Regions from separate parts of the Limnobaculum parvum genome, predicted to be linked through region 2. Evidence: riboswitches for the same ligand, from Rfam matches in the RefSeq annotation. Region 2 holds a riboswitch; each other region holds the start of a gene.
What was found. Region 2 has a riboswitch for thiamine pyrophosphate ahead of thiM (hydroxyethylthiazole kinase). Riboswitches for the same ligand answer to the same signal wherever they lie in the genome.
Positions count from the first base shown of each region.

Region 1: linked by a shared signal. The riboswitch ahead of thiC (phosphomethylpyrimidine synthase ThiC) and the one ahead of thiM (hydroxyethylthiazole kinase) in region 2 are both predicted to bind thiamine pyrophosphate.
Region 3: linked by a shared signal. The riboswitch ahead of thiB (thiamine ABC transporter substrate binding subunit) and the one ahead of thiM (hydroxyethylthiazole kinase) in region 2 are both predicted to bind thiamine pyrophosphate.

Region 1 covers NZ_CP029185.2:387,263-392,157, reverse strand. Annotated here, with positions in the region: gene hemE (uroporphyrinogen decarboxylase) at 1-64, opposite strand, end outside; partial or broken gene nudC (NAD(+) diphosphatase) at 170-945, opposite strand; gene rsd (sigma D regulator) at 1,048-1,545, shown strand; TPP riboswitch at 1,655-1,769, shown strand; gene thiC (phosphomethylpyrimidine synthase ThiC) at 1,866-3,800, shown strand; gene thiE (thiamine phosphate synthase) at 3,793-4,461, shown strand; gene HYN51_RS01160 (HesA/MoeB/ThiF family protein) at 4,464-4,895, shown strand, end outside.
Region 2 covers NZ_CP029185.2:1,022,435-1,027,329, reverse strand. Annotated here, with positions in the region: gene epd (erythrose-4-phosphate dehydrogenase) at 1-774, shown strand, start outside; gene thiD (bifunctional hydroxymethylpyrimidine kinase/phosphomethylpyrimidine kinase) at 950-1,750, opposite strand; gene thiM (hydroxyethylthiazole kinase) at 1,744-2,559, opposite strand; TPP riboswitch at 2,594-2,697, opposite strand; gene HYN51_RS03885 (HlyD family efflux transporter periplasmic adaptor subunit) at 2,747-3,916, opposite strand; gene HYN51_RS03880 (type I secretion system permease/ATPase) at 3,927-4,895, opposite strand, start outside.
Region 3 covers NZ_CP029185.2:2,779,665-2,784,559, forward strand. Annotated here, with positions in the region: gene HYN51_RS11645 (DUF5862 family protein) at 186-497, opposite strand; gene HYN51_RS11650 (DJ-1/PfpI family protein) at 873-1,550, opposite strand; TPP riboswitch at 1,702-1,823, shown strand; gene thiB (thiamine ABC transporter substrate binding subunit) at 1,901-2,908, shown strand; gene thiP (thiamine/thiamine pyrophosphate ABC transporter permease ThiP) at 2,884-4,494, shown strand; gene thiQ (thiamine ABC transporter ATP-binding protein ThiQ) at 4,478-4,895, shown strand, end outside.

The sequences.
Region 1 (4,895 bases), 640 kb from region 2:
GGGTTATATCAACAGGTTGGCGTAATAACGCACGCAGATAGCGATCGTTTTTTAATTGATTCATTATTTTTATCCTTCTGGTATTGCGCGCATTGTAACATGCAACAAGCTCTTCCAATATAAAGAGGGCATATTACTATATCTACCCCATATCCTAATCGGCAAAATGCTAATCATCATGCTCAGATCGACATAATGCGATGGTATCTTCAATCAATCGACGCGCTATCGTACCCGGAGGAGGAAGTTGAGGAAGATTGTCATAGCGAAACCAGTCAGCATCCAGCAATTCTGAAGTATCGATTTTCAGTTCTCCGCCCGCGTAATCAGCTAAGTAAGCCATCATCAGGGAGTGTGGAAACGGCCAAGGCTGAGAGGAGATATAGCGCAGATTAGTCACCTGCAAATTACTCTCTTCTTGTACTTCTCGGGCTACCGCTTGCTCCAGTGTTTCCCCCACTTCAACAAAGCCAGCCAGTGCGGTGTAAATCCCCCTCGATGGCGGTTATGTTGCGCCAGTAAAATCCGGTCTTCACGACGGATCGCAACGATAATGCAAGGGGCAATTTGCGGATAGTTGCGCTGGCGGCAGTTATTGCACAAACAGGCCCACTCCCGATCGCTGCTATACATAGGATGACCACAGTAGCCACAGAACTTATGTGCCCGATAGAATTCCTCTAGCTGAACCGCTCTGCCTGCAAGTTGAAACAATCCACGGTCTTCATTTAGCAATTGCCGAACCGAAGCCATATCCCTTGAGCGTTCTTTACATACCAGCCAAACAGACTCACTTTGCCACTCACCAATTCGATGGGCTTTTTCACCGGATAAGCCAAAATCTTTAGCACTACCACAGGGAACCTCACCTTTTGGCAACCATAATTTCCCGGCGTGGCTCAATAACCACCAGCCAGATTCATTACCTTGTAGTTGTTGTTCCATAAACGTTTTGCTCAACCTCTTAATTTGCTGGCAATCTAACAACAATAGATTTACATTACTTTAACTTGCTATTTTACTAACAGCCATCACTCTGGAAACACTATGCTAAACCAACTCGAAAGCTTAGCCGAGCGCGTGGGCGGCAAAATCAAACTGATTGATCAGTGGTTAGAATCACGTAAAAACCTACTGGTTACTTATTACCGTCTTGTTGGTATTAAGCCAAATAAAGAAAAAAATGTCCCTCTCGATGAGAAAGCCCTAATCGATTTTGGACACCATCTGGTGGACTATCTCTCCTCTTGCCATTTTCATATTTATGACAAAGTCATTACTCAGGAAGAGGGCGCCAGTAGCCCAAATCTGCTTATTGGCCAAAAAGCCTACCCGAGATTAGAAGAGAATACCCAAAAGATTATGGCGTTCTACGACAATTATGTCGAAAAGGGCATCAACGAAGACACCATATTACAACTGCATGAAGATCTTTCAACCGTTGGTGAACTGTTGGAAAGACGCTTCTCGCTGGAAGATAAACTGATTCAGGAAGCGACCAATAGCTGGCTTAGCCATCACTCATCCACTGCATCAGAAAAATAACTAAAGGTGGTGCTAATTTCTGGCACCATTTGAGTATAAACCGAGCGGGAAAACCACTTATGGTTTTTGTTAGCTGACTTATACTGTGTTGTATCACTGTGTTTGGTGATTAATCTTGTCGGAGTGCCTAGTGCCACCTAGTGACACAGGCTGAGACCGTTAATTCGGGATCCGCGGAACCTGATCGGGCTAATACCCGCGAAGGGAACAAGAGTAATATCATTCAGATAAACCGAAAACGTTTAACGCCTTTTCGGCTTTATCATTACTCCCTCTCCGAGCTCCGGACAAGCAATCCTTAATGATATTAGGAGCTTGCTATGTCTAACCGAAGAACCCAACGCGCTCAGGCGCAGCAATTTATTGACCAGCTACAGGGAAGCGCCTTTCCCAATTCAAAACGTATCTATCTGCAAGGCTCACAAGCCGATTTGCGTGTTCCCATGCGTGAAATTCAGTTATCACCAACGCTGGTGGGTGGCCACCAAGAAAATCCTGAATATCAGGACAATGAAGCCATACCGGTTTACGATACTTCAGGTCCCTATGGCGATCCTCTGGCAACGCTGGATGTTCGACAAGGGCTATCAACGCTACGGAAAAACTGGATCGAACAACGTGGTGATTCTGAGTTTTTGCCTCAGGTCAGCTCACTCTTTACCCAAAAAAGGTTGGCTGACGAAGGGTTAGACCATCTGCGTTATACGCATCTCCCCGCACCCCGCAAAGCCAAACCCGGCAAACGCGTTACCCAGTTACACTACGCCAGAGCGGGTATCGTAACCCCAGAGATGGAATTTATTGCCATCCGCGAAAATATGGGGCGGGAACGGATTCGCACCGAGGTATTGAAGCAACAACACCCAGGGCAAAACTTTGGTGCCGTATTGCCGGACAATATCACCCCGGAATTTGTCCGTAATGAGGTAGCGTCAGGCCGAGCCATCATTCCTCTGAATATTAACCACCCAGAATCAGAACCCATGATTATCGGCCGAAATTTTCTGGTAAAAGTGAACGCTAACATTGGTAATTCAGCACTGACCTCCTCTATTGAAGAAGAAGTCGAGAAACTGGTTTGGTCTACCCGCTGGGGCGCCGATACGGTAATGGACCTCTCTACCGGGCGCTATATTCATGAAACACGCGAATGGATTATTCGTAACAGCCCGGTGCCTATCGGTACCGTCCCCATTTATCAGGCTCTAGAAAAAGTTAACGGTATTGCTGAAAACCTCAGTTGGGAAGTATTTAAAGACACGCTGATCGAGCAGGCTGAACAAGGCGTCGATTACTTCACCATTCATGCCGGAGTGCTGCTACGTTATGTGCCGATGACCGCCAATCGCCTGACGGGAATTGTCTCTCGGGGTGGCGCTATCATGGCGAAATGGTGCTTATCTCACCATCAGGAGAACTTTCTCTATCAACACTTTGGCGAAATCTGTGAGTTATGCAGCCAGTACGATGTTGCACTTTCGCTGGGTGACGGCCTGCGCCCCGGCTCCATTCAGGATGCCAATGATGAAGCACAGTTTGCAGAACTAAAAACACTCGGTGAACTCACCAAAATCGCTTGGGAGTATGACGTTCAGGTAATGATTGAAGGCCCTGGTCATATTCCCATGCACATGATTCGCCAAAACATGACCCTTGAGTTAGAGCACTGCCATGAAGCCCCCTTTTATACCTTAGGGCCACTGACAACCGATATCGCCCCGGGATACGACCACTTTACCTCCGGGATTGGTGCTGCCCTGATAGGCTGGTTTGGCTGCGCTATGCTGTGTTATGTCACTCCCAAAGAGCATCTTGGTTTACCAAATAAAGAAGATGTCAAACAGGGGCTTATTACCTACAAAATTGCCGCTCACGCTGCCGATCTGGCGAAAGGGCATCCCGGTGCGCAAATTCGCGATAACGCCATGTCAAAAGCCCGCTTTGAATTTCGTTGGGAAGATCAGTTCAATCTGGCCCTCGACCCGGAAACTGCTCGGGCTTATCACGATGAAACATTGCCCCAAGCTTCCGGCAAAGTTGCTCACTTCTGTTCAATGTGCGGGCCAAAGTTCTGCTCAATGAAAATTTCTCAGGAAGTGAGGGATTTTGCCAAAGATCGGGCGCAACAAGATCTGCTGTTGGTGAAAACGCGTGGAATGAATGAAATGTCAGAAAATTTTCGCGCTCAGGGCAGCGAGCTTTATCACCCGGCCGCATCAGATACCCCAACGACAGAGGAAAACTCTCATGGCTGATACTCCCCTAATCCATCTTTTCGCATTACCCGATACGCCATTTCCCCCTACGGAGAAAAAGCTGGGGCTCTATCCGGTGGTTGATACGCTGAGTTGGATTGAACGTTTGCTAAATGCGGGCGTAACCACCATTCAGCTACGCATCAAAGACCAGCCAGACAGTGAAGTGGAAGAGATTATCCAACAGGCAATTGAACTGGGGAAACAGTTTAACGCTCGCGTGTTTATCAACGATTACTGGCGACTGGCGGTTAAGCATCAAGCCTACGGAATCCATCTTGGACAGGACGATTTACTCACCGCCGATCTCAAGGCAATCCATCAGGCAGGCCTGCGTCTGGGTGTCTCGACCCATGATGATGAAGAGCTGGCGCGGGCCGTTGCCATTCGCCCTTCTTATATCGCCTTAGGCCATATTTTTCCAACTCAAACCAAAGAGATGCCGTCTGCGCCACAAGGATTAGCCGAGTTAAAACGTCATGTCGCGGCTATTGCTGATTATCCTACCGTTGCCATTGGCGGTATCAGTATCGAGCGCGTACCGGATGTGTTGGCCTGCGGAGTTGGTAGCATCGCCGTGGTGAGCGCGATTACTCAAGCGAAAGACTGGCGACAGGCCACCGCAGAACTGCTCCGGCTAATAGAACATGAGGAGCATTAACCATGCTGAACGACAGCGAATTTTTACGTTATAGCCGTCAATTACTTCTGGAGGATATCGGTCTCGAGGGGCAGGAAAAACTTGGGCAATCCACCGTGCTGATTGTCGGTCTGGGCGGGCTTGGCTCTCCAGTATCACTCTATCTGGCCGCCGCGGGAGTGGGCAAGATGCTGCTGGCCGATGATGATACCCTTCATCTGACCAATCTACAGCGCCAGATCCTGTTTCGCACTCAGGATATCGAGCGATCTAAAGCCGAACTGGCAAAAGAGCAGTTGCAGGCACTAAATCCACAGATTAGTTATCAAGTCTTAACCCAGCGACTTACCGATAAAAACCTGAATGAAATTTTACCTCAGGTCGATCTGGTACTGGACTGCTGCGACAATATGGCAACCCGTCATGCGGTTAACGCTGCCTGTATTCAACACCGC
Region 2 (4,895 bases):
CTGGATTGCAGCGGCGTTTACGGCAGCCGTGCCGATGGTGAAGCGCATATTGCAGCCGGTGCGAGAAAGGTTCTTTTCTCCCATCCAGGAGGAAACGACTTAGATGCAACCATTGTGTATGGCGTTAACCACCATGAATTGAAAGCTGAACACCGTATCGTTTCCAATGCGTCTTGTACCACTAACTGCATTATTCCGATAATCAAACTATTGGATGACAACTTTGAAATTCGCTCCGGCACGGTAACCACCATTCATGCTGCAATGAACGATCAGCCCGTCATTGATGCTTACCACAAAGACTTACGCCGCGCCCGTGCCGCTAACCAGTCAATCATTCCCGTAGATACCAAATTGGCAGCAGGGATTACCCGTATCTTCCCTAAGTTTTGCGATCGTTTTGAAGCGATTTCGGTGCGAGTGCCCACCATCAATGTAACGGCGATCGACCTGAGCGTTACGCTGGAAATACCGGTGAGCGTACAGGATGTCAATCAACTGTTTGTACAGGCGGCTAAACATACCTTTCAGGGTATTGTGGATTATACCGAACTGCCGCTGGTCTCCACCGATTTCAACCACGACCCGCACAGCGCCATTGTCGATGGTACACAAACCCGAGTCAGCGGTCAGCATCTGGTAAAAATGCTGGTATGGTGTGATAACGAATGGGGATTTGCTAACCGTATGCTGGATACCACACTGGCTATGGTTGCCAGTGAGCAGTTATCGGAAGAAAGCTCCGCTGAAAAAGTCACGGAACACAGTCTGTAGTCTTCACTGTGTTTGTTACCTGACAGGAAAACCTAATAAATAAGCGTCAATGGACAATCCGGTCGTAAAACCTAAAGCGCGTATATTAGTTTCGTGCTCGACCGGAAGACCATCTGAACTCAACCATAGAGTGTGTCGGGCCTAGCCCGTTAGTTAATTACAGAAGATTTTATTATCACCACCAGCGATGAAAATGGTGTACCGGGCCGATGCCGTGCCCCACTTCCAGACTGTCCGCCATGATCAATGCCTGCTGCAAATAATCTTTAGCCATTTGTACCGTCTGCGCCCAGCTATCACAGCGAGGGCGTAACGCTGCCAGCGCGGCGGAAAGCGTACACCCGGTTCCGTGGGTATGTTTCGTAGCGATTCTTTTGGCACTAAAGCGCAGCGTTTGCTGTGGGGTAATCAACCAGTCCGGGCTTTCCGCCTCACTTAAATGACCGCCTTTCATTAACACCGCCGAACAGCCCATCCCTAACAGCGCTTTCCCTTGCTCCAACATTTCTGACTCACTGGTGGCAACAGGACAATCAAGCAGAGCGGCAGCTTCCGGTAGGTTAGGCGTAATCAGAGAAACTATCGGCAACAACTGACGGCGAATGGCCTCTACTGCATCCAAAGCCAGTAACGGATCGCCACTTTTCGCTACCATCACGGTATCCAGCACCACATAAGGAATGGGGTAGCGTTTTAATGACTCAGCCACGACCTGTACAATATCTGATTCGGCCAACATGCCAATTTTGGCACTGTCGATACGCACATCGTCCAGCACCGAACTAAGCTGGGCTGCCACAAAATCAGGCTCAATGCGATAAACTGACTGCACACCGAGGGTGTTTTGTGCAACCAACGCGGTTATCACGCTGGTACCATAAGCACTCAAGGCAGAGAAGGTTTTTAAGTCAGCCTGTATGCCAGCACCGCCGCTGGGGTCGGTACCGGCAATAGTTAATGCATTAATTCTCATAATGTTTTACCCATCAGGTGTTCTGGTTGCAGTTGATAAAGTAAATCAAGAAAACGAGGAACAAAACTCCCCGGCCCGGTCGCTGCTCCGGCAGCCATACCACCGCAAAAGGCCATCATCATGCAGGCACTGGCAACCAGCTCGAGAGCCTTCTCTTTATCCAGTGATAAAAATGCGGCCACTACCGCCGATAACGCGCAGCCCGTTCCCACCACTCGGGTCATTAACGGATCGCCAAAAGGTAAGGCATAGCAGGTTTGACCGTCGGTCACATAATCAATAGCGCCGGTCACCGCCACGACGGCACCACTGTGGTTGGCTAACTCGATGGCGGCGGGTAGCGCAGCTAAAGAGTCATCGGTGCTGTCAACGCCGCGTCCTGCTGAGTTAAAACCGGCCAGCGCCATAACTTCGGAAGCATTACCGCGAATGGCTGTGGGTTTCATGGTCAGTAATTGGCGGGCGAAGTCGGTACGGTAGCCCAGTCCGCCGACCGCTACCGGATCCAAAACCCAAGGAACACCCGCACCATTTGCCGACGCAACGGCCAGCAACATAGCTTCTGCCTGAGTTTCATTCAGGGTTCCCACATTGACCAGAAGCCCGTTGGCAATCGCGCTAAAATCACCGACTTCTTGTCGAGCCACCACCATTGCCGGTGAAGCACCTAAAGCCAGCAGAACATTGGCGGTAAAATTTTGCACCACCTGATTCGTCAGGCAGTGAACTAAGGGGGAAGCGGTTCGTAGTTGCGTCAGCCAATGGGCCGCAGCAGAAGCGGGAAAAGGTTGAAGGTTGTGAGATAAATTCATAAAGCTCCCAACCGGCGTTAAAGAAGGCAGTACCGGTGGGATACCGTGACTTCCCTACGCTGGCATAATCCAGATCAGGTAATACGGGTGATATCTCAGCCGCTGTACATGTTGCACAGGGCACCCCGAGTCGAAGTAACATATTAGACGATTGAGTCAAAGGATCAAGACATTGTCGGGGGAATCATTAACGTTCCCGCAATGCCTCCTGCACCTTATTCAGCGGTTTAATCAAATAATCCAGCACCGTCTTCTGTCCGGTTTTAATCTCTACGTTGGCAACCATGCCGGGCATAATCGGAAAACGCTTACCGTTTTTATTATGCAGATCGGCATTTTTGGTGCGTACATAAACCCGATAATAGTACTGATCTCGCCGCACCTCATCCTGTATGGTATCCGGTGAAACCACCACCACGGTTCCATCCAGATTGCCATAAATAGAGGAGTCGTAAGCGGTAAGTTTGACCGTTGCCGGAAGATCTGGCCGAATATACGCGATATCACGCGGGTTGATTCGGGTTTCAATCAGCAGATGGTCTTCCAGCGGCACAATCTCCATTAACTTACCGCCCGGAGGCAAAACGCCGCCCACGGTGGTGACCTGAATATCTTTTACCACACCATGCACCGGAGAATAGAGCGTGGCGCGATCCAGTTGATCGGCTTTGCCCGTCATCCCCTCCATTTGGGCATCCAGCTCGGCGTTATTTTTTACCTGTTCCTCACGCGCCCGCACCGCATACTGATTACGTGCTTCATCAATTTTTCCCTGTAACTCAGAGGCCTGACGCTGCAAGCGAATCACTTCAACCCGGCTGGCGGCCCCTTTTTCAATCAGTGGCTGGGTCATTTTCAGTTCGGCGTTAACCAGATCGTACGAACGCTGCAAGTTGGAAACCGTTTCGTCCCGATTACGCCGCCTTGATTCATACAGTTGACGTTCCCGCGCCACCAGTTCTGGTTCCTGTAATGTATCGGGACTGAATTCCAGCGGTGCCCCAGTCAATTCAGAACGCAAACGCTCTGCAGAGGCTCGCAGAGTTCTAACCCGTGATGCCGCCTCACCATAGTTAGACTGGAAACGTTTAGGATCGAGCTGGGCCAGCACCTGTCCCTTGTTAACAATGTCGCCTTCATGTACCGGCATGGCAGAAACAATGCCGCCATCCAGACTCTCTATGACCTGAGCGCGAGTTGAAGGCGTCACTTTCCCCGTTCCCACGGTCACTTCATCTAATGAAGCAAAACTCGCCCAGATAAACAGCAGTATTCCACCCAATAACGTCAGCCAAACCACTGATGAATGACGGCGTCCTTGCTGGGCCATATCTTCCTGCATTGATAGTTCAGTCATGGCTTTATCCTCAAGCGACGATAGATGCGACATGGGTGTTATGGCGAGCCTGATTCAGGATCTCATCGCGTGGGCCATCTGCGACAATTTTTCCCCCATCAACCACCACAATACGATCCACCAAAGCCAGTAACGCCGGACGATGCGTCACTAAAATCAGTGAACGACCAACCAGCCAACACTGGAGCTGGCGGATAACATAGCTTTCCAGCTGTTCATCCATGGATGCGGTAGGTTCATCCAGTAATACCACCTGTGGATTTCGCACAATGAGTCGACTCAACATCACCATCTGGCGCTGGCCTCCGGATAACCCTCGCCCACCTTCGTTTATTAACCGGTCAAGACTGGAAGCATCCTGCTGCACCAGCGTTAATGCCCCGCTGATGCGTAAGGCCTGAATCAGTTCCTGGTCGGTAGCATGAGGGTGACCCAGCATCAAATTCTGACGCAGAGTGCCAAAAAATAGCCGCGAGTCTTGTGACAGGTAGCCCACCTGACGCCGGATATCCGCCGGATCGATTTGCGCCATGTCGACACCGTCGATAATAACTTTTCCCTTGGTGGCTAATGCCTGCCCGGACAGCAGACGCAGCAGAGTTGATTTCCCCATCCCTACCTTGCCAAGAATCGCTATCCGCTCGCCCGGCTTAATATCCAGACTGGATATCTGTAGCGCTAAATCACTTTTTTCTTCGTCATAGCTATATTGCACATCTTTTAGCTGGTAATGACCGGCCAAAACCGGGCAGCGCGCCATCGGTTTTTCCGTATTGCGATCCAACGGTTTTTTAAGCAGATCGTTAAGCCCGGTCATGGCGCTTTTGGCATGCTGCCAGCGCGAAAACACCATAGTGAGCTGCATCAGGGGAGCAATGGTGCGGGAGGACAATAAACTACAGGCCACCATCGTACCGGTGGTAATCGTGCCCTCCAGTACCAGATAGGCACCAAATACCAGCATTCCCGCGTAAGTTAT
Region 3 (4,895 bases), 1.8 Mb from region 2:
AAAACCGGATAAACAGTCATTATCACATGTCAATTATTTTTATATTAAAAGAACTCTAATCAGAGTGAAAATTAATAAAGGCAATACACATTTCACTAATAATTTATACTATCGTTATTAACCACTCAAAAAAAACAGAGAGCAAAGCTCTCTGTTTTAATATGCTTTACAACCTAACGGTCAGATCACTTATAGCTAGTGAAAGCGTCGCGATATTCTTTAGCGATAGATTTAATTTCAGTTTTACCTAAAGCGAATCCACCAACAGCGCCATAAATACCACCAACAACGCTAGCTACCGCTGCCCCAACAGCTGAACCAATCAGGCCAAAACCCAGAATGCCGCCACCCGCTTCGCCAGCAACTTTAGTACCTAAACCTAGGCCCGTTGAAAAACCATCGCCAAGGCCAACTAAAGCGCCTTCTATAGCATCACTAAAGTTTGCAGCCCAAGCACCACTCACTTGCTCAATTTCACTATTTTGTAATTCACGCATGATAATTCCCTTTTATGGATATATTAATCAATAAAAAATATTGATAGAAAAAAAAGCCTTAAATATTTAAGGCGAGTTTATTTTTATCACAAATAATTTTTTTATTTCTATTGATTTAAACCAATTTTACATCCTAAATAAGGCTGAATAATTAAAAAATTAAATAAAATGAGTAAACACTTAGCATCCTACCGATAGATAAGATCGCCATAAGGAGATGTCTTAATATCGACTTATTTTCATAGAAATAAAAAGACCACTTCAACGATAAAGCAAAATATATTAATGACTATTGTTGATAAATATCTTTTTTATAAATGGCGATTAAAAACAATAGTGAGTCGCACCAAGAGGCGCATCTCGCTATTTTCTTTCTCACTTCCGTACTTTTTTGGCGACTTTCTCAGACACCGCCTGCCGCTGTTGCTGAAATACTTGAGTCGTTGTACGAATTCTATCAACCAACTCTATTTCTGCGCTAGCAGGTGACCCGCCAACAAAGGGTGGTGCAGGATCATACTCCATTCTGAGTTGCACCATTTTTGCTTCTTCCGGTCCCCTTATTTTGCCCAATAACGTCAGGGCAAAATCAATACCAGAAGTCACACCGGCTCCCGTTACTCGATTACCATCAACCACCACTCGCTGATTCACCGGCTCAACGTCAAAATAGGCCAGTTGCTCAAGCGAAAGCCAGTGGCTGGTTGCACGATAGCCGCTCAATAATCCAGCCGCCGCCAAAACTAAAGAGCCAGTACACACCGAAGTAACATACTGAGCGCCTTCTGCCTGTTGGCGTAAAAAAGTAAGTATTTGCTGATCTTCCATTAACGCCAACTGGCCTGGACCACCAGGAACAAAAAGAATATCGGCTTGAGGAGATTGTTGTAAAGTGACCGTTGGCAAGATTGTCAGGCCGTGCGTATCCCTAACTGGCTCAAGGGTTTTCCACACCAGATGGACATTAAATTGCTTAACGCTGGAAAACACCTCAAATGGCCCCGTTAGATCTAATTGCGTCATATTAGGGTACAACAACATAACAACATTCATTTATGACTCCGAAATCATTAAACAAACGGACACTCGTTTTGTTTCGTCTCACTATACGCTATCCACGTAAAACCACCGATAATGAAATAAGTTAGTATTCACTCCTGATAATAATCCCCTTCCCCACGGACAAAACAGACTCTACAATGTGTCCTTCTCAACGGGGTGCGACATAAAGCTGAGAATGTGTTTAACGTGTGAAATCACACCAGACCATACCCGTAGAACCTGATCCGGTTAATCCCGGCGGAGGGATTTGAGAGTGTGTTCAGTTTCTTCCTATGCCTACTGAATAGCTTAACCAACTCAAAGACCTTTGTTTCCGACTGAACTATTTAGGGGAGTGCAAAGTGTTTAAAAAACTCATCACCGCAATCGGGTTTCTTGCCGTTTGCCCGTTTCTGGCCAATGGGGCAGAAAACCGTCCAACGTTAACCGTCTATACCTATGACTCTTTTGCTTCTGACTGGGGCCCCGGTCCGAAGATCAAGAAAGTCTTTGAAGCACAGTGCCAATGCGAATTGAAACTGGTTCCGCTAGCTGATGGCGTTTCATTGCTTAATCGTTTAAAGATGGAAGGTAAAAAAAGTACCGCAGACATGGTATTGGGATTAGATAATAATTTGCTGGTTGCTGCGAAACAATCCGGCCTGTTTGTCCCACACAAGCTGGATGTAAATGCCCACTCACTGACGCTACCCGGCGGCTGGCAAGACGATACCTTTATCCCGTATGACTATGGCTACTTTGCCTTTGTCTACAATACGGAAAAATTAAAGACACCACCCAAAAGCCTGAATGAGCTGATTGAAAGCCCGGAACAGTGGCGAATTATCTATCAGGATCCACGCACCAGCACCCCAGGACTCGGTTTACTGTTGTGGATGCAAAAAGTGTACGGCGATAAAGCGCCACAGGCCTGGCAAAAGCTGGCGAAGAAAACAGTCACTGTAACCAAAGGTTGGAGTGACGCTTACGGCCTGTTTCTTAAAGGTGAGGCCGATTTAGTCCTCAGCTATACCACCTCTCCGGCCTACCACATCATAGAAGAGAAAGATAATCGCTATGTCGCGGCTAACTTCAGTGAAGGTCACTATATGCAGGTTGAAGTTGCAGGTCTGCTGGCTAATAGCAAACAGCCCGAGTTAGCAGCTAAGTTTATGGCTTTTATGATGACGCCGGCATTCCAACAGGAAATCCCAACCACCAACTGGATGTATCCGGTTATTGATATTCCACTCCCAGAAGCCTTCACTCAAACAGCAAAACCTTCAGCAACACTGGAATTTAGCCCTGAAGAGGTAGCACAACACCGTAGTTCATGGATTCAGGCATGGCAAAACGCCGTCAGCCATTAATCCCTTCCTGGCTCTGGCCGGGTTTGATTGCTGCAACGCTGATCCTCAGCGTTGCGCTTGCAGCTTTTGCTGCGCTATGGCTTTATTCTCCTGCAGGAGATATCCGACAGCTATTGAATGATAGCTATCTGTGGCACGTCGTACGCTTTACCTTCTGGCAGGCATTCCTGTCAGTGTTGGTATCCCTGATACCGGCTATTTTTGTTGCCCGCGCACTCTACCGCCGGCGTTTTATCGGTAGAACGTTAATGTTACGTCTGTGTGCAATGACGCTAGTATTACCGGTGCTGGTCGCTGTTTTTGGCTTACTTAGCGTATATGGTCAACGAGGCTGGCTGGCTAATTTGCTAAATGCTCTGGGGATAGACTATGCTTTTTCACCCTATGGATTACAGGGCATTTTACTGGCTCATGCTTTTTTCAATTTACCTCTCGCGACACGGCTCCTTCTCCAATCGCTGGAAGGTATTGCCGTTGAACAACGCCAGCTCGCCGCTCAATTAGGTATGAGCTCGTGGCAGCGTTTTCGTTTTGTTGAATGGCCAGCCCTAAAGCGCCAACTTCTGCCAACCGGTGCGCTAGTGTTTATGCTATGTTTTGCCAGCTTTGCTACCGTATTATCCCTCGGTGGCGGCCCTAAAGCGACCACCGTTGAGCTAGCAATTTATCAGGCGCTGCATTACGACTTTGATCCTCAGCGCGCGGCGTTATTAGGATTAATTCAGCTGGTCTGCTGCCTATCGATTGTCCTTCTCAGCCAACGTTTCAACCCATCGCTCCCCGTGGGAAACACCTATGGTCAAGGATGGCGAGACAGGCAAGATTCCCGACTAAGTAAAATAGCCGATGGCTTGCTGATTACCCTGACTTTATGTTTGATGCTCCCGCCACTGGCAGCCGTGGTGTTAGACGGTATTAACAGTACCGTACCTGAAGTGCTACAACAACGCGCAATGTGGCAATCCCTGTTCACCTCACTGCGTATTGCTCTGGGCTCCGGATTGCTCAGTCTGGCACTGACCACAATGTTGTTGTGGAGTAGCAGAGAGCTCAGGTTACGCCACAATTCTTGGGGAGCTAGGCTCGAAATCAGTGGCATGGTAATTTTGGCGATGCCAGCCATTGTTTTAGCTACGGGTTTCTTTTTGCTGCTAAATAGTACCACCGGGCTACCTGACTCCGCTGACGGCATCGTAATACTGGTTAATGCTTTGATGGCTATCCCTTATGCGTTAAAAGTACTGGAAAACCCAATGCGCGATCTGGGGGAGCGTTACGCTTTACTTAACGTATCATTAGGGTTGACTGGCTGGAATCGGCTACGTTGGATCGAATTAAAAGCCCTGAAGCGCCCGCTCGCTCAGGCATTAGCCTTTGCCAGTGTGCTGTCTATCGGTGATTTTGGTGTTATCGCGCTGTTTGGCAATGAACAATTTCGCACATTACCCTACTATCTCTATCAACAACTGGGAAATTACCGTAGTGAATCGGGTGCTGTAACGGCATTACTGCTATTACTACTGTGCTTTTTCCTATTCACGCTGATTGAACGACTTCCCGGACGTAAACATGATCGCTCTGAATAAGTTAAGTTATCTTTATCCTCCGCTATCCATGTGTTTCGACCTGAATATTCAGGCTGGTGAACGCGTTGCCGTTCTTGGCCCCAGCGGCGCAGGGAAAAGCACCTTATTGCATCTGATTGCCGGTTTCGTTCTGCCTGAAAACGGCAGTTTATGGTTGAACAATGTCGAGCATAGCCGCACCCCACCGGCTCAACGTCCGGTTTCTATGCTATTTCAGGAAAATAACCTGTTCGCTCACCTTACCGTTGAGCAAAATATCGGTCTTGGGCTTAATCCCGGCCTTAAGCTAACGCCAGAACAACAGCAAAAACGGCTGGATATTTGCCGTCGGGTAGGACTAATTGACTACCTTGACCGCTTGCCCTCTCAGCTTTCCGGTGGACAGCGTCAACGTACCGCTC